One region of the Clostridium sp. DFI.1.208 genome, then DNA from elsewhere that is predicted to be linked to it. Evidence: riboswitches for the same ligand, from Rfam matches in the RefSeq annotation. Region 1 holds a riboswitch; the other holds the start of a gene.
The links. A riboswitch is a leader RNA that binds a small molecule or an ion and turns the genes downstream of it on or off. The one in region 1 is predicted to bind FMN.
Positions count from the first base shown of each region.

Region 1 (12,095 bases):
AATCGGCTGCAGCACTGGTGTCTCCACCTCCACCAAGCCTTCATTATCCAGATAATTCTGAATAGCACGGATGATTCTAGGTCTTGTCAATGCGATACGCTTGCTGTTTTCATTCGTGATCAAATCCACATAACGGCGACGGAAACGCTCTTCCACGTCCTGTAAGCCATGATACTTCTCAGGCAGTGGGCGCAGTGCCTTCGTCAGATGCGTATACACCTCAGCCTTTACAGAAAGCTCTCCATGATTTGTCTTCATGACCTTTCCTTCGATTCCAACAATATCCCCAAGATCTGACTTCTTGAACACCTCATAGGCCTCTTCACCAATGACATCCTTACGAACATAAATCTGAATCTGTCCGTCGATATCCTGAATATGCATGAAGCCGGCCTTTCCCTGCCGTCTCTTCGTCATGATACGTCCTGCAATTTTCACTGTCAAATCTTTTTCTTCCAGCTCTTCCTTCGTACAGTCTTCATACGCTGCACGGATTTCTCCGGATTTGTGTGTTCTCTGATATGCATGCCCAAACGGCTCAATGCCCATGGCACGCAGATCTTCCATTTTCTGTCGACGGATAACTTCCTGTTCAGTTAACTTTTCCATAATCTGCTCCTTTGCTATTTCCATATAAAAAGCTCTCTTCCAATATAGGGACGAGAGCTTCATCGTGGTACCACCCTAATTCGCCGGCAGGTTTCCCCGCGCAGCCTTAGTGACTGTGTTTCAAGTCTCTTCGTAACGTGAAGGAAACGTCCTGATTGGATAGCTCCAAGTCTTTATTTCCTGCAGGTTCCACTGCTGCACTCTCACCAAACGTGCATACTCTCTGAAAGCTTTCACAAACAGTACTCTCTTATCACAGCCATATTTACGATTATGATTATATAGACAAACCCTGCCTTTGTCAATCGAAAACTCCTTAAAATTACTGATAAAACAAGGCTTTCCTTGATTCCTTCCCTACCGTAAAAGGTTTATGAATACCATGGCCTTTCAAATGCTACAGCACTTCATACTAGCCCTTCAGCTATCGCTCATGGACACGATATTTCAAGAATATGCAGCTTCCCTGTTACCATCATCAAAGCGCTTTGTCATCCACCTGATCCAGATAGCTGCGCACGGCCTTCATGACATCCTTTAAACACCCATCCGCAAATGGCACCTTCAGATTCGCTGCCGCCACGATTTGCGTAAATGTCTTTGTTCCACCTATCTGGCAGATACGATAATAATCCTCAAATGCGGTTTCATCCTTCTGATACAGGCGATACCAGAACTGTAATGCACACACCTGCGCCAGTGTATAATCAATATAATAGAATGGTGTCATAAAGATATGACTCTGACGGAACCACCATCCGCCATTCTCCAGAAATTCACAGTCTGTGTAATCCTTATGCGGCAGATACTGCTTCTCCAATCTTCTCCAGGTCTGCCGTCTTTCCACCGGTGTCATTTCCGGATGCTCATACACCTCGTGCTGGAAATGATCCACCAGAACGCCGTAAGGAATGAACTTAGCAGCACCCCCCAGATGCAGAAAACGATACTTATCCGCATCCTCCTCAAAGAAGGTTTCCATCCATGGCCAGGTAAAGAATTCCATACTCATAGAATGAATTTCACAGCTCTCATAGGTTGGCCAGATACACTCCACCGGTCGGATTCCCATGGAGGTAAACACCTGAAAGGCATGTCCTGCCTCATGAGTGAGAACCTCCGCATCATGGCTTGTCTTATTGAAATTACTGAAAATAAACGGAGAGTGATCCTCAGCAAACACGGTACAATAGCCTCCGCCTGCCTTCCCCTTTTTACTGTCAAGATCCAGCAAATCATGCTCCACCATGAAATCAAAGAATGCTCCACAGCGTGCATCCAGCTCATGATACATTGTATTAGCCCGTGCAATCATTTCCTGTGTATCGTATTTCGGTGTCGGATTGCCGCTCGCAAATTCATATTTTTCATCATATACATGCAGTCTGTCATAGCCTAAACGTTCCCGCTGCCGTTCATATAATGCATTGCATAACGGTACGACATCCTCCAGAACCTGCCGGCGGTAATTTGCCACATCCTCCTTCTTGTAATCAAAGCGGCACTGCAGCATATATGCCAGCTCTACATAATTCTTATAGCCCAGCTTTTTCGCCATGCGATCGCGTACCTTAACCATGCGGTCATATAAATCATCAATCTCGTCCTGCTGTGACTGCATCCATCCCCAGTATGCCTGGGTAGCTCGTTTCCGAATGTCCCGATCAGCGCACTCCATTTTTACACCAAGCTCTGATAAGGTATAGATATCACCATCGAAGGGAATCTGTGCACTGGCAATCAGTTTCTGATAACTGCTCTGCAAGCGGTTTTCCTCCTGCAGCTCTTCAATGATTTCATCACAAAAGCTCTTCTGTGCAAACTCCGCAAGCAAAAAATAGGTTTCCGGAACATCCTTTTTCAACTCCTTGGCAAATGGAGAAGCCAGTACCTCTCTGTCAAACGCCGTTGTCAGGGACTTCATCTTCGGCATTGCCTCATCCCAGTAATCGTTTTCTGCCTGATAAAAGGGATCTGCCGTATTGATTGTATAGCGGACATAGCAGATATTATACATCGTATCCAGATGCTCAAATGCCCGTTTCCCCTCATCAAATGCTTTCTTAAAGCTTTGGTAATCCTTTGCTTCCTTCAGCCTCGTGCCTGCCTGCTGCATCGCCTCTGCATAAGCCTCATAGCTGTAACGCTCATACTTATAATCCTTAAATTTCATGCTATCACCTCATGAATCATTATACGAGAAATTTCATGTAAAAGATATCCAAACAATGTGAAAATATGTCTCTTTCCTTTTGTTTATTGGATATGTGCACACATATCCTGATCCCTTCGTACAAATAAAGGGAGTGTTGAACAGGGGAATCCACGGCAGTTTTCAACAGAAATACAGGAATACATGCTGGAACATTGTTCACATATGCTTTCTAAATATAATATTGTCAGTAGTTAAGGTATATGGATAAAAGATATGATTCTTCTATACCACTATGTAAAAAGAAAAAACCGTTTGAAACGGCTGTTCATTCGTTACAGGCACTATCCCTGTAACATAATGAACTATCACCAGTTCAACGGTTTCCCTGTTTATACTGTTCTCGCATTCTCGCATACTCTGCTTCATATGCGGATAAAATGTTTTGCATTTCCTCGTAGGTTTCAATTTTGGTCAGCTGATCCTTGAGCTGATGGCTCTTTGGCAGCCCCTTCACATACCAGGCAGCGTGCCCGCGCATTTCACGAATACCGACGAATTCACCCTTTAGATTACACAGGCGTTTTGCGTGCAGTCTGGCCATTGCGAATTTTTCCTCCAGCGTTACCTCCGGCATATGCTTACCACAATCCAGATAATGAACAATATCCTTAATCAGCCAGGGATCGCCCAAAACACCGCGGCCGATCATGACAGCATCACTGCCGGTTTCCTTCAGCATGCGCACTGCATCCTCACCGCTTCGCACATCACCGTTTCCCATTACAGGAATGGATACAGCTTCCTTCACCTTTTTAATATAGGACCAGTCTGCGCAGCCTTCATACATCTGTTTTCTGGTTCGTCCATGCACAGCAAGTGCCTGCACTCCGACAGACTCCAGACCACGGGCAAGCTCAAGACATGTAATCTGATCCATATCCCAGCCGATTCGCATTTTTACGGTAACCGGCTTCTTTACACTCTGTACAACAGCCCTGCTCATTTCCACAGCATGATCGACATCCTTCATCAGGGCGCTTCCCGCAAAGGATTTCACAATTTTTGTGACAGGACATCCCATATTGATATCAATGATATCACAATCGGTTTTTTCATCCAGAAATTTTGCGGCATACACCATTGTCTCTATATCATGTCCGAATATCTGCATGGCCAGGGGATGCTCCTGTTCCTCAACATCCGTCATTCCTACGGTTTTTTCATTATCATAATACAGCGCCTTATCCGAAACCATCTCCGTATAAATAAGTCCGGCACCGAATTCCTTGCAGATTACGCGAAAGGCAGGATTGGATATCCCGGCCATCGGTGCGATTACCACTTGATTCGGTATCATGATATCTCTGATTTTCCAGCTGTTATTTGGCATGTGTCTCGATAAACCTTTCCAGCTCCAGGAGCTCTTCCTCGCTGAATTGATATTTCTCTCCACAGAAATTACAGGTGATTTCACAGCCGTGATCCTCTTCGATCATCTGCTGGCGTTCTTCCTTTGGAAGGGTTGTCAGAACACGCTTCATGGTTGCACGATCACATTTACAGCGGAATTCAATATCCTGTCCTGTCAGGATTCTGACATCGTCAAACAGATCACGCAGAATATCCTCCAGACTGGCGTATTCCTGAATCATGGTGGACATATGCTTTAGATTTGCCACAATCTGTTCCACCTTAACGATATCCGCTTCCTCTGCGTCCGGAAGCATCTGGATAATCATGCCACCTGCAGAAAGGATGGAATTGTCGGTATTAACGAGCACACCGACACTGACTGCGGACGGTGTCTGTTCGCTTGCGGTAAAGTAGTATGCAAAATCATCACCGATTTCACCGCTCTGCAACGCAACGGTACCGCTCCAGTTTTCCTTCATGTTCATATCCTTCACAACTTCCAGATAACCGTCTTTCCCCACAGCAGCTCCGACCGCCAGTTTTCCGGTATCATTGTATTGCAGCATGATATGCGGGTCACTCACAAAGCCGCGCACATGACCGTCACTGTAGGCGTCCACCAGAATAGTGCCAATGGGACCTCCGCCGTTGATGCGAATCGTAATCTGTTCCTGTGCTGTTTTCAGCATGCTTCCCATCATGGAGCCCACAGTCAATACGCGTCCTAAGGCAGCCGCACTTGTCGGCCATAAATCAAAACGTTTTCTTGCTTCCTCCACCATATGCGTAGAAGAGCATATATAGATTCTCACATGCTCATTGCATGCAAGCGCCTTTACTAAATAATCTTTCATCATTGATATCACTCCCTGCCCTACAGGCAAATGTAGTATACCACAAAAACCTGCAGAATGAGAAGAAAATCGACTTCGTTATACTGTTGTGTACGTAGAATGCTGCAGGCAAGGAAAAAGAGGGTGAATGTATCTGATATATAGAAAAAGGCACAGCATTTTGTCATCCTGTACCCGTCTTTCGCATACGTTAATCGTACGGCTTGATTTCCACTGTCTTTTTATCAAAGTCAAGGAAGGTCTGAAACGCATTGCGATTCTCATCCTCATCCCAGATTTCCACAAACCGCGGTGTTACCTCTATCAGAATCTCTGTATCCTCGTGGCTGTATGCATTATAGCTCTGCCACAGATATTTCTTATACAAGGCTTCAAACCTTCTTCCCGGCTCATCCACGACAAGCCCCTTGTTTACGGCGATTCCCTCTACCTGAACGCCGCCTGTGCAGAGTGCCACCTGCGGGTTCTGGTACAGCTGCTGTGTCTTGCGGAAATTCTTATCTGTCTTAAAATAGATTTTTCCATCATAGAACAGACAGCTTACATTACGTACCATGACGTAATCATTGACGCTGGAGCCAAGGGCCATAATCTTGGAATCCCCCAGCTTGTGAAACAGCAATGCTACTCCTTCTTCAAATGTCATCTTCATTTCCTCCTTACTGACTATTTGCGAATCGGTGAATCATCGGACTGATTTTCTTATATACGGCAAAGGTTATCAGGCAGCTGATCCCGTATTTTATCAGATTAAACGGAACAATGCCCAGAATCACCATGGTAGTGACAGAATTCATCATCGGATTGACCTTGGAACAGGACTGGATAATCTGATCCATATTCATGTTATACAGGGCAACATAGAATGGAATAATCAAAAACAGATTGGTTAATACAGCAAGTAACGTACTAGCCAAAGTTCCTGCCGCCATTCCCAGCAGTGCTTCCTTTCGTGTCTTCTTATGACGATAAAGCAGGGCGGCGGGTAATACAAGGGCAACTCCCAGCAAAAAGCTCTGCAGCTCTCCGGTAAACATGGAATTGGAGCCGGAAATCACCATCTGTACCATAACACGGATAAAGACAATTAGAACGCCTGCCACCGGTCCCAGAGCGAAGGCTCCAATCAGCTCCGGTATCGCAGCCAGATCAAAGCTTAGAAAGGGCGGCATAAACGGAATGGGAAAGCGAAACATCATCAGTATCGCTCCCAGTGCGCCAAGCATGCCAATCAGGGCAAGCCGCTTTGCACTCATGTTGTTTTTCAATTCACATCTCCTCCATTTCAAAAAAACACCTGACTACGAAAAAACTCGTCTTCAGGTGTATGTTTACAGAAAATGTCTTTTCTCATCCGGACTTTACCGTCGGTGCCAGAATTTCGCTGGCTCAGCCGCTCATTACGCGGGTCATGGACTATCACCATCGGTAGGGAATTTCACCCTGCCACAAAGACTTGTTATTCAATTTTGAATGCAGGTCATGCGTCAACACAATCTGTATTTTTATTATAACTCATGAAACAGGATGTGTAAATATGAAACAGAAATGTAATTTTTTCAGTAGATGCTCATCGCCATGTGAAAAAGGGCTTGTCCCCGGATACCGATAGGAAGAAACAGCAAGCTCTCTTCGGCATGCTATAAAAATATGGAAAGCCACATACAGGTGGGTAAAGCTTTGTATATATTTCATTTCCCTTTTGGCATACAAAAAGTACAAGAAAAATCAATAAAGTGTGGATAATTTAGGAGTTTCACAGATTTCATACGTATAAAGGGGTGTAAGGAACCCTTACAGAATGGAGGACATGAAGATGTCAAATCAACTGAATTACAGCAATGATCTATTTTTTAAGTACACCCTTTCCCGTGAGGACGAAGGCTCCGTGTACGCCCGCAACACCATTATTCAGCGTGCTACCGGAATCAGGGTTAAGGAAAGTACCGTCCTGAATCCGAATCTGGATCCGGGCATCATTGGAAAGAAGCGTATCATTCTGGATGTCCATGTGAAGGATGAAATGAATCGTCATTTCAATATCGAGATGCAGACGACCTATAAGGGAATAGCGGAAATGATGCGCTTTGAATTTTATGGAGCCAGAGCATTGAATAATCAGCTGAATAGTGGAAAGAAGTACAAGGATTTAAAGCCGGTATACCAGATTATTTTCATTGATGAGTATGCATGGAACAACCGAAATCTGATCAATCACTACCAGATGCGCAATGAGCAGGGAGAGAATGAAAGCTACTATCCGCTTATCCTTCGCACCTATATTCATATGCCGGCAATCAATGACATTGTAAAGGAGAAGGAGCTGCAAAGACTGAATGACTTTGAACAGCTGGTGTACCTGTTTGAAAACAATGAAAAAAATGATATACTGAAGTCAAAGGAAAGGCTGGTGAAGGTATTCGTGGATAAGTACGAGGAAATGCAAAAGGACGATGAGCTGTGGTCAACCGCAATGGCCATTCAGATGGGAGAGGCACGTTACCGCTATGGCTTGGAGGACAGCTTTGAAGAAGGAAAAAAGAAAGGAGAAGAATTGCTGTTAATCAAACAGCTGGAAAGTAAATATCATGAGGATTGTTCAGCCTGGCTGCAATCTTTGAGCAATGAACAAATCGAAGCCGTATCCAGCTTGATCCTGGTCTGTAATTCTTTTCAGGAGCTGAAGGATCAGGTTATGTCAATGAAGTAATACATACAATCCAAATAAAAAAACTGTTTTATAAGCATATGCCTCTATAAAACAGTTTTTTAATCTATTCTTTCTGCCGCAGCCTTATCACAGGTATCGAAAATATTGTTAATACATTACATGAATGGATGCTGCATATTTTTAACAGGTATAGAGTGCTCTGCTGTTCATACGTACAATGCTCATAGGGAAGGAAATCATACACCTAGAATTCAGCACAGAATTTGATTAACTCCTGTAGGGATATGCTTTCCTTTAGCATGGCATATACCTCCCTCAGCTTATCCGCAGCGTGAAAATTCTCATACAGCTTCATAAGAGTATCCAAATCGTTGCCTTCCTTAACCACAGCATACCGCATAGCCGCAGCTGCCGTAAGTACGATATACCCGCATTTCTGTCCATATTTTTCAGCAAGTCGGAGCGGTTCATACAGCCGTTCCTCTTTTTTCAGCTTACGTTGTGCCTGCCGCGCATTGCGATACACCGTATCATAGATATCCCTGTTACGGAATTTATGCACGGCACGCATGGTAAAGGCAAGCTGCACATCCTGTTCCACCGCATACTCCTTTGCGATGATCGTACTGACAACTGGTACTGCTCGATCCATCAGCTCCATAATCTGTGTATCATTTGCGGCTTCTCCATAAACCTCATATTGTAGAAAATCCCCCAGATATGCAACGATCGCGCTCATGAAATTATACGTATAAATTTTTCTTTGAATCAGGGATGGAAAATCTGCTTCTAGCGGCATTCCCTGAAGGTCTAAAAGCATCCCCTTTACACTGCCATCCACCGGTAGCTCTGCGACATCCTCGCTAATCAGTGCCAGACTTTTTTCCTCTGGCTGCAGTGTGGTACAAAAAATAACACCCTCAGAAATACTATTGGATATATTCGCATCCACAAGCGGCTGTTTTACGTGGACACCGTTTTCACAGCATATGATCCGCAGCTGCTTTTCATCGCACTGTTCAGCCGCAGCACGCAATAGCCCCACCAGCTCCTTTATATTCCCTGCGAATACACTTGTCGTGATCAAATCTGAGTGTGCCAGCTTCTCCACGGCTTCCTCCTCTGCCGTCGTATAGGCATCATAGCCGGTAATTTGAATCGGCTTCTTCGTATCACCAAAGTAGTGAACGGTATAAGATTTTTCCGCATTCAGCTGGTCTATAAGCTCTTTATTTTTATCAATAAACGTAATATGATATGCATTTGCCTGCAGGATGGGTGCGATAAAGCCGCGCCCTGTCTGTCCTGCGCCAATAAGTACTGCTTCTTTCATGTTCCTCCAGTCTCCCATTTCTCTATGGGACCATATCGCAAGGCAATAAGCATCACTATGACACGCATAGCCTTGCATTTTTGCATTCCTGTGCAGTAGCTGCATGCTTTTGGGCATAGCACGCACCTTATGGAAAGCGGCCTGCCCTGCAGACCGCTGTATTCTTATGCAAGTGGTTACGATATAACCCTCGTGTTATCTATCCCTTGCTTTTTCCTCCGGATACCGGAATGGTGACGCCGGTGATATAGCTGGCATGATCGGAAATCAGATAACAGATCAGATCCGCTACCTCATACAGATGTCCCGGTCTTCCTAATGGTATAGAGGATTTGTAATTTTTGAAGAACTCCTCCGGCTTGGTATTGACATCCCAGCCGCGACCATATGCCTGCGCTCTATATTTTTCATCATTATTGGCAGGGGTACGATCCAGAATATCTGGTGCCACACCGACAACACGAATATTATACGGTCCCAGCTCCTTTGCCCAGGAAATTGTAAAGGCATGAATCGCAGCCTTTGTGGCAGAATAGCAGCTATGTCCTCGGGAGCCCATCAATCCTGCACAGGAAGAGAGGTTGATGATAACTCCCTCCTTTTTTCCATACAATACGCGTGTCACCGCCTGCGACACCAGAAACGTTCCCTTCTGATTGACACCGACCATAAAATCAAAATCCTCTTCGCTCAGCTCATACTGCGGTTCACTGCCATAGTAATCGACAAGAATCCGCGGTCTGGTTACACCGGCATCGTTTACCAGAGCATCCACTGTCCCGAATTTCTGTACTACGGCATCAACACCAGCCTCGACCTCCTTTTTATTACGGATATCCAGATGCACATACATCTTACGCTCATCCTCACAGAAATCCTTTGGCTTTGCCAGATCGAAGATTGCGACTCTGGCATTGCAGGCAAGCAGATCCTTTACCATAGCTTCCCCGATTCCCATCGCACCACCGGTCACAATCACGACCTTGTTATTCAAATCAATCCATTGCTTTTGTTCCATACATGCTCCTCCTTAAACGATACCGAAGAAGGAAAGTACCACAGACAGCACCAGGATGGATACCAGAATGCGTACATACTTCGGCCCGCTTTTCTTAATATAGAAATAAATGCCAAATACGACGAGCAGCGGCAGAATATTCGGGAAAATCTTATTCAAAACATCCTGCAGCAGCTGTTTTTCACCAACTGCATTCGCCCATGATATTGGTGTAACAAGCTTTACATAGGTGGAAGACAATGCTCCCATCATAAACAGACCAAGCACACTGGCTGTCTTAATGAACTGATTCAGCTTACCGGATTTCAGAATGGATACCACAGATTTTCTTCCCAGTGTATAGCCCTTTGTGACAAGTGTATACGCAAGGAAAGTTATGGCAACACCCCAGATCAGCAGTGGACCGACGCCTGCCAGCCAGTTCCCCTCTGCGGCCAGTGGAATAAACATGGATAACAGCAGCGGACGAAGCATACCGTGATTGATGGTATCTCCAATTCCTGCCAGTGGTCCCATCAGACCGACCTTCAGGTTGCTGATCATATCTGCGGAGGCCTCCAGCTCTTCACTGCCTGCCCCTTCCTGCAGCATGATTGCGCGCTCCTCCTCCAAAGCGCAGGTCATACCGAAGATAACGGAGCCCCAGGTTGCCTCGGAGTTATAGAACATCAAATGACGCTGTAATGCTTTCTTGTATTCCTCTTCATCCTCCTTATACAGCTTCGCAAGAATTGCACTCATACCATAGGAGAATGCCGGAGCCGTCAAACGCTCAAAGCCGGAATTCACCTCGGCTGTAAGATAATATTTTGCCCAGCCCTTGATTACTTCATTTTTCTTCAGATTAAGTTCGCTCATATCAGAAATCTCCTTCATCATCATCTACAACGACTGTACTGCCGGTACTGTTGGTAAACTGTGATTGAAGAATTGCAATACAAATTGCAATTACCGCAATTCCTATCGTATTCATACCTGTGTAGGCATACATTGCAAAGCCAAGAATAAAGTATGGGATAAGCTCCTTTTTCCCAATGACCATGATGGTTACCGCAAAGCCAAGGGCCGGAAGCAGACCGCCCGCAACACTCAGACCGTTCATTGCCCATGCAGGAATCGCATTCAGGAACGCGGATACGGCATCGGTTCCAAACAGCAGTGCCAGCGTTGTCGGAAGAACACGCAGTGGAATGGAACAGAAGAACGGATACCAGAATTCCGCTCTGCCCATCGCTTTCATATCCCCTTTTTCAGCTGCCTTGTCCGCAAGGTGGACAAAGTAGGAATGATAGGTACGCTTCAGATTATCCAGCAGGACTCCCAGAAGTCCTACCGGAACAGCAATGGTTACAGCAATATCCGGCGCTAATCCGGCTGCCAGTGCCACCGGAATCGTAATGCAGGATGCCAGCGCTTCATCCGCAGGCAGTGTACCGCCCGGAGCTATTGCGCCTAAATAAATCATCTGTAGAGATGCGCCGATTTTCATCGCATCCCCCAGGTTTCCCATAATAAGTCCAATCGGAACCGCCAGAACCAGTGGCTGACGGACGAGATGCAGTGTACCATACCAGAGTTTATTGGTTGCCAGCCAGTAGAGTACACCAAATACCAGGGCTAATCCTATGTTCATAAATATCTCCTTTTCATTTCATTTTATAATTCCTGAAATATGCTTTTAATACTCCCTCATTGCTGTACCATGCAGTTTTTAACAATCGTTTTTCACCGCATGGCAGCATTATTTCCCGCGTACTTCCTTTAAAGCGTCGTGTAGTGTGAATGCCGGATCCTTCGGCGTTACCTGCAGCGTAACCTCTACACCCTCATTCTGCATAGCCTCCAGCATATCCGCTTCCTGTTCACTTAACGACAGCTCATTTGAAATCATGACCTTGTTTGTCCCATTGCCAAGACCGCCCACCTGCAGTGCCTTCATCGGAAATCCCAGATCGAAGGCCTTCTTTGCATTTTCCACAGACTTAAACAAAATCAGCAGCTTCTTATCCTTAAATACATCCTTTTTGAATGCAGCTACCGCT
Region 1 is NZ_JANGCA010000026.1:5,421-17,515, reverse strand. It holds gene lysS (lysine--tRNA ligase) at 1-609, opposite strand, end outside; gene NE665_RS13910 (M3 family oligoendopeptidase) at 1,088-2,782, opposite strand; gene dusB (tRNA dihydrouridine synthase DusB) at 3,138-4,154, opposite strand; gene hslO (Hsp33 family molecular chaperone HslO) at 4,144-5,034, opposite strand; gene NE665_RS13895 (pyridoxamine 5'-phosphate oxidase family protein) at 5,222-5,677, opposite strand; gene NE665_RS13890 (ECF transporter S component) at 5,691-6,299, opposite strand; FMN riboswitch at 6,370-6,491, opposite strand; gene NE665_RS13885 (PD-(D/E)XK nuclease family transposase) at 6,848-7,741, shown strand; gene NE665_RS13880 (mannitol dehydrogenase) at 7,947-9,035, opposite strand; gene NE665_RS13875 (sorbitol-6-phosphate dehydrogenase subunit) at 9,235-10,053, opposite strand; gene NE665_RS13870 (PTS system mannose/fructose/sorbose family transporter subunit IID) at 10,066-10,911, opposite strand; gene NE665_RS13865 (PTS sugar transporter subunit IIC) at 10,913-11,686, opposite strand; gene NE665_RS13860 (PTS sugar transporter subunit IIB) at 11,795-12,095, opposite strand, start outside.

Region 2 (12,095 bases), on a different contig from region 1:
CATCCTCTTTGTGACAGCAATCGTGAGCGGAATTGTATTGCAGCTGTTTTAGATCATGGAAGCATGGTCTTCTTTTTTTCAGCTGGAAAGTATAGTATAATAGTTTCAAAGGGGTGCAGACTATGGATTATAAGGAAGAATTTACACAGCTGATTGAAGAAAACAGGCTGGAAGATGCACGCATACTGCTGGAGAGGCATAAGCTGTACGCGAGTGAAGAGCCTTTTTATTATGGAAATATGGGATGGGTTTTAAACCACATGGAACGCTATCAGGAGGCGGAGGTGTTTCTGCGAAAGGGACTCGTCTATTTTTCTGAAGATGGATGGCTGTACAGTCAGCTTGGCTTTTCGCTGGATCGGCAGGGGAATATCAGGGATGGACTGGATGCGTTGCTTAAGGCTTTGCAGCTTGGATTTGATGAGCCCTGGCTGCATGGTGAGATCGGCTGGTGTTATAAGGAGCTGGGTGATTTGAAAAACGCTGTCGCATATTTTGAGAATGGATTGCTGGATGACGCACGCAATGTCTGGCTGCTGTCGCAGGCTGCAGAGGCATATTATGGACTCGGCGATAAGGAAACAGCAGAGGAATACTATGTAAAAAGCTATCGGATCCTGCCGGATGAGGACGCACGCTTTGATCTGGCGAGATTTTATAAGGCTTGTGGCGAATATGACAAGGAGATTCATATTTTGCAGGAGATTCAGCATACGCATTATCAGGACTGGAAGGAATTTGAGCTTGGCTTCGCCTATTTCCAGAAGGATGAGCCGCAGGAAGCACTTTTGCATCTTCTAAAGGCTTTGGAGCTGGGGAGAGATGATACAAGTGAGCGGACGCTGCTGGGGGATGTGTATCGCTCGTTGCATCGAATCGAGGAATCAAATGAGCAGTATAACACATCACTGGAATACTTTGAAAAGGCATTGAATAAGGAAACGGATACCTACTGGATTTATCAGGAAATGATTTGGATTGCGCATAAGCAGCAGGATTGGACAAAGAAGCTGCAGTATCTGGATCGCGCCAGTGAGCAAAAAAAGGATGATATATGGCTGATGTTTCATTATGCCCGCTGCTACAGTGATCTGCATGAGCACGTTCAGGCTATAGAGGCCTGTGAATTCTGTTTGCAGCATGGGGAGGAAGGCCGGGAAATGCAAGATTTGTATGCATGGAATCTGGGAAGAAGCGCACAGGCGGAAAAAGCCATTGCGGTTTTGAATAAACGAATTGAGCGCTTTGGAGGTGAAGCCTGGAATTTCAGCGAGCTGGGCTGGAATTATACGCAGCTGGAGGATTATAAAAAAGCGATTCGCTGCTTTAAAAAGGCCTATGATCTGGAGCCGAAGAATCCGTTAAACTGTTCCATGCTGGGCTGGTGTAATTTGCGTCTGAATCAGCTCGATGCAGCGTTGTCCTATCTTCTGGAGGCACGGCAGCTGGGAAGAGACGACGGCTGGCTGCATTCTGCCTTCGCAGAGCTGTATACAGAAAAGCAGAAATATGCACAGGCTCTAAAGCATTACCAGAAAGCGCTGGAGCAGGGCTATAATGAAGATTGGATAAAAAAGGAAATCGCGCAGCTGGAAGAACTGCTCGCGCAAGAGAACGCAAAGGCATAAGGACAGGAGGCTTGCATATGTGTGGAAGATATTTTTTTGAATTGCGAGAGCTGCCGGCATTCGCAAGACTGAAGCAGAAAATCGAGCAGCAGGCGCTGTTTGAATATGCCAGAGAGGAAGTGTTTCCAAGCAATTCGGCACTGGTACTCGTCGACGGACAGGAGGATTATGAGCTGGATGTAATGAAATGGGGAATTGAGGGACCATATGGCAGGCTGATCAATGCGAGAAGTGAAGGCATTGAAAAGAAAAAGACATTTCGTCCTATGCTTTCAAAGAAATGTCTGATTCCGTGCAACGGATTTTACGAATGGGTGAAGGTAGGAAAACAAAAGCAGAAAATACTGATCCAGCGTGAGGATGCTCCCCTGTTTTATCTGGCGGGCATTTATAATGAACAAAAGGAATTCGTGATTGTGACCGGAGAATCCGTGAAAGAAATGAAGGATATACACGATCGTACTCCAATTCTCATGCTTGAGGACCAGATTCCGCTGTATCTGCAGGATGAACTGGAGTTTCAGGTAGATAATGAGCATTTGCTATTTACGGCGGTAGATAATAGGAAATCGCCCGTAATAGAAAAAAGGCAGCTTTCGCTGTTTGATGAGGAGGAGCGATGAAGCAGGCCAGAATTTTGTCATCGGCGTTTCTACTGTTTCTTCTCTGGTGGCTGCTAGCCGTCTGGATGGATAACGATTTCATCATTCCCTATCCTCTCGATGTAGGAAAGCTGATGGTGGCACAACTGCAATCTGCGACCTTTTATCAGAGTACACTTGTCACGCTGCTTCGCTCATGGGGTGGACTTTTGGCAGCATTTGTACTGGCAGGAGGCTGCGCATTTCTGTCTTATCGCATACATATCTTCCATGATTTGTTTTATCCTATTCTTTTGCTCACCCGCAGTGTTCCCAATATTTCCTATATCATCGTCATTCTTTTATGGTTCGGCTCGGAAAGCAGTGCGGCAATCGTTAGCTTTCTTATCATTTTTCCAACCATATACAGCAGCCTGTATAGCGGTTTGCAGCACATGGATGAAAATCTGAAAAGGGTTGTACAGCTGTATCCGGCAAGTGGATGGTATCTGCTGCGTCGCGTTTATCTCCCGCTGCTTTCTTCCTCTATACAGGCATCGTTGTCCAATGGAATCTCTTTGACCTTTAAGGTGGGAGTCATGTCGGAAATCATGGGGCAGGTACAGCAGGGAATCGGAAGGCAGATGAATTTATGCCGACTGACCTCGGATATGACCGGTGTCTTTGCATGGACCGGATGGATCATTCTGATTTTACTGCTTATGGATGCTCTGCTTCATTATGTAGGCAGACAAAGGGTATGAGGATATGGATTCCTGCAATCGATACATTGCGGTGACATGCATGGTATGCGATGATAATAGGAGGGATATAACGATATGGATCAGATTCGTCTTCGACCAGCACGGCAGGAGGATGCGGCCGCGTTACAGCGCTTAAATGCAGATATGCTTGGCTATGACTACTCGCTGTCAGATACACAAGAGCAGCTGCATCGTTTATTAGCTATGCCGCAGCATCTGATTGTGGTGGCAGAAGCAGAAGGAAAACAGGAGCTTGTCGGCTATGTGCATGCACAGGATTATGAAGTCTTGTATTCTTCACCTATGAAGGATATTTTGGGAATCGCAGTACATCCGGATTATCAGCATCAGGGAATAGGAAGCAGCTTGCTTGCATGGATTGAGCAGTGGGCAAGCAGTCAGAATGCCTGTATGATCCGGCTAGTTTCCTCAGAAGCACGGGTAAAGGCGCATGCCTTTTATGAAGCCAATGGCTATCTGCGGGAAAAACGCCAGCTCAATTTTAAAAAGATGATCTAAGAGAAGCTGCGCTGGCATTTGCTTATAAAAAAGCAAGGTCTAAGGTACATAGTTAAGAAATTTCGACAAAATACAGGTCTGAAGTATAGATTTAGAAAAACAGCTTTCCTTTTAGACAATGCGTTGTAGGATAGAAAAGGCTTCCGTTCTCCGTCTGATGTTCAGACGAGCGGAAGCCTTTTCTACTGCTTTTTTATAACCGGGGATACCTTTTTGTAGGATAAGAAGACAATGACGCTGCACAGGATACCCTTCAGCAGATTGAAGGGAGTGGTAGCCATCAGCACCAGTGCCAACAGACCGTTAATGTTCGGATTTACTGCGTGTCCAAATTCAATAATGCGATCCAGGGGAAGATTCATAAAATAGGAATATGCCGGCAGCATTACGAAATAGTTCAGAAGTCCGCCCAGTATCGTCATACAGATCGTTCCTGCAATCAGACCGATCAGGGCGTGCTTTCTTGTTTTTTCTCTTTGATAGATAATGGTAGCCGGAAGTACAAAGGACAGACCGATTAGGAAGTTGGTGAGCTCTCCTACACCCATCGTGATGGTTCCTCCGATGATTAAATTTAATGCGATTTTCAATGCTTCGATGCAGACGGCTGCCCAGGGACCCAGCGCAAACCCTCCGATCAATACGATGACCTCATCAAAGCCGAGCTTATAAAACTCAGGCGCAAAGGGAAGGGGGATTTCAAACATCATGACCAGAAAGGCCAATGCTCCCAATATACTGATTTTGGCGATGGTTTGTACACTCATCCTGCTTTTTGTTGAAACATATGCTGACATATACGATTCCTCCTGTCTGTGTCAGCCTTTTTTCAAAAGAAAAAAGGTTTTCAACAAAAACCTTTAGGGACATATCGAAAAAACTTAACTTCTTTCATCCAGACTTTACTGTCGCCACCGGAGTTTCACACGGTTCGTGCCTTACGGCTTGCGGGGTTTACCGCCGATTGGGAATTTCACCCGACCCTGAAGTTTTTTGTCGGGTATATCATAGCAGTCTTTTCTTATTACGTCAACACTAACGCCCTGTAAAATCATAGCAGCGAGCCTCGTATAGTTACGATTTCCAGCCCTTTGAACAATAGAGAAGGATCAGCATATGAGAGAAAATGAAAATATAGGACTTGCTACATTGGCTCCATATTCTCATAGTTCATAGGTAAATCACATATTTATGAATTGGCTGTGAATCGTAATCTCATATAGTCATATGGCATAAGGCAACAGCGGATACAAGGAGGCTTACATTGCAATTCTTTCTATTCTTTTCGCAGAATGAGCGATAGCAAATGAAAGCAAAGCGAAAGGCATATAAACGTATAGCGAAGAGATAATTGCTGGATATGCCGCTGAAATCATTAGGATACATAGGAAACCTACGAAACTATATTTTGGAGGACATCATAAGGATACATAGGAATGGTGCGAAACTATAAATTGAAAAAAATCATAAGATACATAATAGTGCGAACTGTATATTGGAAGAAATCAGAATCATGAAATGCTTTACAGCATTCCTTCAGACAAACCATAAGAGTGTTTCCTTAGTTTGTAACAAAAAGAGCGGCAGGCATAGCCAAGCAAATGAGAGACACAACAGGATGTATCAGGACTACTTCGACGGCGTGCTTTTCGTTGCAATAGAAGTAATCCTGCAATCCCTTTTTGATAGCTTATGATGCTGTGGAAAATGGACTTTTTGTGTGATATTGTCGTAAAAGTCCAACAGGCGTGGAAATCGGAAATGGAACGTGATATAATATGTCACAATCGAAGGGAGTTTTGAAATATGAAATGGTTTCAGAATTTTATGCGTGGAAGATATGGCGTAGATCAGCTGTCTTTTGCGATATTGATTCTGTATTTTGTAATCACGATTTTGGGTACTGCTTTCCGTATTCCATATATCAGCTATGTGGCACTGCTGCTGATTGTATGGTGCTGGTTCCGTATTCTGAGTAGAAATACATACAAGCGCTCACAGGAGAATGCGGTGTTCATGGGAAAAATCTATCCGATTCAGAATAAATGGAGAACAAAGAAACGCGAGTTTCAGGATCGTAAGACACATAAGTATTACAACTGTCCGAGCTGTAAACAGCGTCTGCGTGTTCCGAAGGGAAGAGGAACGATTACGATTACCTGCCCGAAATGCAAAACGAAGTTTGACAAGCGTACGTAACAGATACTGCCGAAGGAAAGCATCCCTTCCGGCAGTTTTTTTTAGATAGTTGGAGCAGTGCATAGTGCTGTTTTTATGGGATAGCAAGGCAAATCGTGGGTTTTGCCGATTGGCATTCCGCCTGCATCCTCAAGCCATCTGTCTTCTTCCCTGACAGCTCTTTCTCTGTGTAAGTCCTTCACGTTGCCATAGCAAAATCCAAGTGCTTATTTCTGACCTTTTGATTCTGTCATCCGTATTTGTGTGCCTGCTCAATTTCAATTCAAACCAATGTATGTCCGCTAATCGCACATAGGCTGTGAATAGTTCAGCATCTCAAAGCAGCTGAAAGCTACAAAAAAACGCCAGGTATGCTGGCGCTTTCTGTATGCTTATTTTACTTCATCGGATACGCGCTCACGGTAATACTGACGACGCTCATGCGGCTTCAGACCTTTTTTGCGAAGACGGATGCTGTCTGGTGTGATTTCCACCAGCTCATCGTCATTGATCCATTCCAGGGCTTCCTCCAGTGTCATTTCTCTAGGCGGAGTCAGACGCATCGCCTCATCATTTCCACTGGAACGAATCGCTGTCAGCTTTTTGTTTTTCAACGGATTTACATCCATGTCAACGTTTCTTGCGGATTCACCGATAATCATTCCCTCATAGACCTCTGTCTGTGGAGAAATAAACAGGGAACCGCGTTCCTGCAGATTCCAGAGGGCATAGGTCATAGCACCACCGGTTTCTGTAGATATCATGGCACCGTTTGCACGCTGTGTGATTTCTCCCTTATAAGGAGTATAGCCCTTGATTCGACGAACCAGAGTACCCTCACCGCGGGTATCGTTGATGAACTCACTGCGATATCCCAGAAGTCCTCTGGTCGGTGCCTCATAGGTAATGCGGCAATAACCGTTTTCTTCCACCATATCGATCATGACACCTTTTCGCAGATTCAGCTTGTTGATGATGGTTCCGCTGTATTCTTCCGGAGCAAGTGCTACGACTTCCTCTACAGGCTCTACGGTTTTCCCGTTTTCATCCTTGTGCAGAATGACCTCCGGCTTACTAACGGCAACCTCATAGCCTTCCCGGCGCATCTGTTCCAGCAGGACAGAGATATGTAATTCCCCGCGGCCGCTGACCTTGAAGCAGTCACCGCTGTCAGTTGGTTCCACCTTCAGCCCGACATTGACCTCCAGCTCCTTTTCCAGACGTTCCTTCAGATTACGGGAGGTTACATACTTTCCGCTCTTTCCGGCAAATGGAGACTTGTTGACGATAAAGTTCATGCTCAGGGTAGGCTCTTCTACATGAATGCTTTCCAGTGGCATGACATGATCCTTTTCACACAGGGTTTCTCCGATCATGATATCCGGAATACCGGCAACCACCACGATATCACCGCTTCTTGCTTCCTTTACAGAAACACGGCTCAATCCGCGGTATACGAAGATTTGAGAAGTCGTATTGGTACGCTCATGTCCGAAGGAATCACAAATAACAACACTTTGCTGTGCGTTCAGGACACCCTGATAGATACGTCCGATTCCCAGACGTCCGATATACTCATCGTATGCCAGCGCACTGATCTGCATCTGCAAAGGCTCTTCATCCAAATCCGGATATGCTTCACAATGCTTCAGAATCGTCTTGAACAGCGGTTCGATAGAATCACTAGGTGTATCCATGTCATACTGAACGATTCCCTGCTTGGCAACACCGTACAAAATCGGGAAGTCAAGCTGTGCGTCTGTTGCATTCAAATCCAGGAACAGCTCATAAACCTCATCCACAACCTCCTGCGGACGGGCATCCTTTTTGTCGATCTTATTGATCAACAGAATCGGGCGAAGCCCCATTTCCAAAGACTTGCTTAATACAAAGCGCGTCTGCGGCATCGGACCCTCACTGGAATCCACCAGCAGAATAACGGCATCAACGGTCTTAATGATACGCTCTACTTCGCTGGAGAAATCCGCATGGCCCGGAGTATCTACAATATTGATTTTAACACCATCATGGATAACACTGCAGTTTTTGGAATAGATGGTGATACCACGTTCCCGTTCCAGATCATTGCTGTCCATAACACAGTCGACAACTTCTTCATTGCTGCGAAATACATCACTCTGACGAAGGAAGGCATCTACCAGTGTAGACTTTCCTGCATCGACGTGGGCAATGACCGCGATATTTATAATCTTTTCTTTTTCATTCATATTCAATTCCACCTTTTAGACCAACTATAATGATAATACGAAATCGCGGGAATTACAATTTTTTTCGCAGAATAATGCATTATTTTCTCCTGTTTTTCCATATACTTGAAGGAGCAGGTGATAATTCATGAATGTAAGACGTATTGTATGCCCTTTCCTGTGTCTGCTGCTGCTGTGCGGCTGTAGAAGCGAAGAGCTGGATGAGAATAAGAATCCGAATCAGGAGATTGGAACGACCGTACAGGATATTCAATATAAGGATACCTATCTGGAAAGCATCATGTATCCAAAAACCGATATCGCAAAGCTGGATAAGAAAATCAAGGATACGGTGGATACCTATCAAAAGCATTTTCTACAGGCCGTAAAGCCATATAAAGAGAAGCGCAAGGCAGAGTTTAATATAACCTGGCAGTCCTTCTACAAGGATGAGCGTTATGTTTCGGTGAAGCTTGCCATCTATCAGTGTATCTACCAGAAGCAGGAATTTGTGGAAACCATCGTATATGATACCAGAAAACAGGATTTTATACATCTATACGACATTTTTCGTGCGGAGCACATACAGGAGCTTTCCGCAAAAGCATTCGATTACTTTCAAAAACGCTTTCCCGATGAATGTGATAATGACCGTTTCCGTTCCCATATATCCGCAGTGGAGGAAAATTTTGATCGTTTTGTGTTGAAAAAGGATCGCATGGTGTTCTACTTTCCGCAGAAAACATTGTTCGATGAAGCCGCTACCTTTGAATGCAGCTATGACAGCCTTCAGGATGCCGTGGATTTGAAGAATGAGGCACAGCAGACGATTGTACCCTATGAGGATATTCTGAATGAGCCGATTAAGCAGATTGATCCGGATAAGCCGATGGTTGCGCTAACCTTTGACGATGGTCCCAGCAAGCGCTATACGCCTGCAATTCTGGATGCTTTGAAAGAGTATGGGGCTAATGCGACCTTCTTTGTACTGGGCAGCAATGCGGATAATTTCCCGGATATTTTGCAGCGGATGGTGCTGGAGGGAAATGAAATCGGTAATCATACGTATTCCCATAAACAGCTGACGACATTGTCAAAGGAGAACGTTGAGGAGGAAATCATAGCAACACAGGAATCAATCTATGATATTACGCATCGCTATCCGGATGTCATACGCCCTCCCTACGGCAGTAAGAATAAAACGGTTCTGGAATGCGCAAAGGGAAAACGTATCGTCACCTGGTCGCTGGATACGCGCGACTGGCATGATCGGGATGCAAGGGTTGTTGTGGAACGCGTTTTGAAGCAGGTTCAGAACGGTGACATCATCCTGATGCATGACTTATATGCCTCTACAGCCTCTGCTGTGCAGGAGCTGGTGCCAAGACTGCAGGAGCAGGGGTATCAGCTGGTGACCGTGTCGGATCTGTATACCTACAGCAAGCACGTCCGCCATTCCTGAAGCCTGCTGCAATGTGTGCGTACAGGCAGGAAAGAGTGGAGGTGTGCCAGGACTTTCTAGATAACGGTCTACCTCAATAAAAGCAGGGCGATGGTGTCATGTGGACTGCGCTTCTTTCCAGCAAAGCACCGGTAGTTGGATTGCTTTGTACAGGAACCTGTACCTATGGGAGCCATTGCGTATGCGGTGGACATGCTGCCAGTATTACGGTATGTCCACCGCAGCACCCCCACAAAGACCAACTAAAAGAAGAGCAGAGATTGCTGACCTTCTTTTCATTCTGTTTCAGAAAGAAAAAAACACATGCCTTTCAAAATCGCTTTTTGTATGGTATAATAAACAAAAGAGAAAGCTGGGAATGTATGAATTTTCTTATCCTATCCCCGCAATTTCCTGCAACCAACTGGAACTTTTGTGACCGGCTAAAGCTAAACGGTATCAACACCCTGGGAATCGGTTATGAACCGTATGAGGAATTGCGGATCGAGGTCAGGCATGCTTTGCAGGACTACATACAAATACAACAATATCAATCATATGATGCAGTATTGCGTGCAGCGGCGTTTTTCACATATCGCTATGGGCGGATAAACGGTATGGAATCCTTTCAGGAAAGCAGATTGTTTTTCGATGCACGCCTGCGGACGGATTTTCATGTGGAAAGCGGCTGTATGCTTTCCGAGGTTCAGCAATTTCTGGACAGCGGGACACGGCGTGCGTGGATCAAGTCATGTAATGTTGCAATCACTCCGGCAAGACGCGCGCTGACTTTACAGCAGCTACATGGAAATTGGCTTTGCTCGCTATACGATGTCCAGATGGAACAGCTGTTTGCGAGCGATGATGTGGAGGAGCTGGTAAAAGCATGGAAGCCTGAACGTCAACAGCTGCTGGTGCCAAAACTGGAAGGAAGTCTTTATATATGGGAGGCTTTAGTGGATCATCGAGGCGTTCCCCAATCAACTGCGGAAGGATATCTTTATGCAAGACAACAGCGGCAGATGAAAAAAGAGGAGAGGGAGGAGCTGTCAGCGTTTGCTGAAGAGGCTTGCAGGAAGTTGTGCAAACAGGCGTGGAGCTGCGGCTTTCTGCATATGCTGATATGGAAGCGGCAGGGACATTGGGAGCTTTTGGACATACACATCGGAGCGGATCGGTGTGTGTTGCTGAAGGAACAGCCGGACATCTATCAGCTGTGGGCAGATTGCATGTGTGAGGAGATGGAAGGTGTGCGTGGTTTGAATACATGAAATGATAATAGTGCAAGAACAAGGAGGGTATCTTTATGAAAGTGGAGTATTATAAGGAATTGAGTCATGAACTGAATCGGGATATGGAATTTAAGGTGTATGGACATGCGGGGATTCCCTGTCTGGTGTTCCCTGCACAGAACGGTCGGTTTTATGATTTTGAAAACTTCGGAATGATCGATGCTGCGCATGAATATGTGGATGCCGGCAGAATTCAGTTTTTCTGCTGTGACAGCATTGATGATGAAACGTGGAGCAACGAGGATGGCAATCCTAGAGAACGCATTGAACAGCATGAACGCTATTATCATTACATTATTGATGAGCTGGTACCGCGCATACAGGAAATCAGCAGCTATGCCAACGGTGTAAGGGAGCCGCAAGATATGATGACCTGCGGCTGCAGTCTGGGCGCCTTTCATGCATTGAATATCTACCTTCGCAGACCGGATCTCTTTCATCGGGTGCTGGCAATGAGCGGTCTGTATCATGCCGATTATTTCTTCCATGATTATCATGACGAGCTGACCTATCGCAATTCACCAAGTGATTATCTGCCGAATACGCCGGAGGATCATCCGTATATGCAGCTGTATCGCAATTCGGAAATCGTTTTATGTTGCGGGCAGGGAGCCTGGGAACAGGAGATGGAGGACAGTATGCATCAGATGGAGGCAATATTCGCCGACAAGCATATTGATGTCTGGATTGATTTCTGGGGATATGATGTCTCCCATGACTGGTACTGGTGGAAAAAACAAATTGATTACTTCTTACAATTTATGGTATAAGGATCTGTTCTTCAGGTCCTTTTTTAATGGATTTGTAAAGCGTAGTGTGAAGAACAGGAACAGAAGCATCATAGAAAGCATGGTCAGGGGCTGATCGCATGCTGGAAGAAGCGAACAAGGGACAAGGATGTTACAATTGAGGTTTATTATATTAGATATATGTCTAACTATATGATTGACAATTATCTATTTCCATTGTATTATATGATTATCTAATAAAGGAGATAGATATATATGGAACAGGGATATCGACAGATTTTTAAGCAGAGGGAATTCATGAAAATGACAGGGGCGAATTTTATCAACCGTTTTGGAGATTCCATTGATATGATCGCATTTACGTGGCTCGTATTTGAGCTGACGGGATCTGCCAGCTGGTCTGCGATTATGCTGGGAGTGAATATGATACCGAATGTGCTCGTTCAGCCCTTTGCAGGAGCAATCGTAGAGCGTATGGAGAAAAAGAACATCATGATTGTCTGTGATGTTTTGCGTGGAATTCTTACGGCAAGCATAGCTGTTCTGTATATGCTGTCAGCACTGCAGCCATGGATGCTGCTGCTGATTACGTTTTTGAACAACTCGCTGGAGTCCTTTCGCAATCCGGCATCTACCGCCTTTACCCCATTGATTCTCAATCGGGAATGCTTTGATTTCGGCCTTTCCTTTTCTCAATCCTCCTCTCGTATCTGTGAGCTGATTGGCACCGGTATGG
Region 2 is NZ_JANGCA010000008.1:111,673-123,767, reverse strand. It holds gene NE665_RS06310 (putative manganese transporter) at 1-52, shown strand, start outside; gene NE665_RS06305 (tetratricopeptide repeat protein) at 123-1,628, shown strand; gene NE665_RS06300 (SOS response-associated peptidase family protein) at 1,646-2,251, shown strand; gene NE665_RS06295 (ABC transporter permease subunit) at 2,248-2,973, shown strand; gene NE665_RS06290 (GNAT family N-acetyltransferase) at 3,049-3,492, shown strand; gene NE665_RS06285 (ECF transporter S component) at 3,675-4,289, opposite strand; FMN riboswitch at 4,372-4,487, opposite strand; gene NE665_RS06280 (hypothetical protein) at 5,299-5,691, shown strand; gene typA (translational GTPase TypA) at 6,063-7,898, opposite strand; gene NE665_RS06270 (polysaccharide deacetylase family protein) at 8,026-9,339, shown strand; gene NE665_RS06265 (hypothetical protein) at 9,702-10,589, shown strand; gene NE665_RS06260 (alpha/beta hydrolase-fold protein) at 10,625-11,380, shown strand; gene NE665_RS06255 (MFS transporter) at 11,615-12,095, shown strand, end outside.
Region 2: it holds a riboswitch for FMN, as region 1 does, so the genes downstream of both, NE665_RS06285 (ECF transporter S component) here and NE665_RS13890 (ECF transporter S component) in region 1, are expected to answer to the same signal.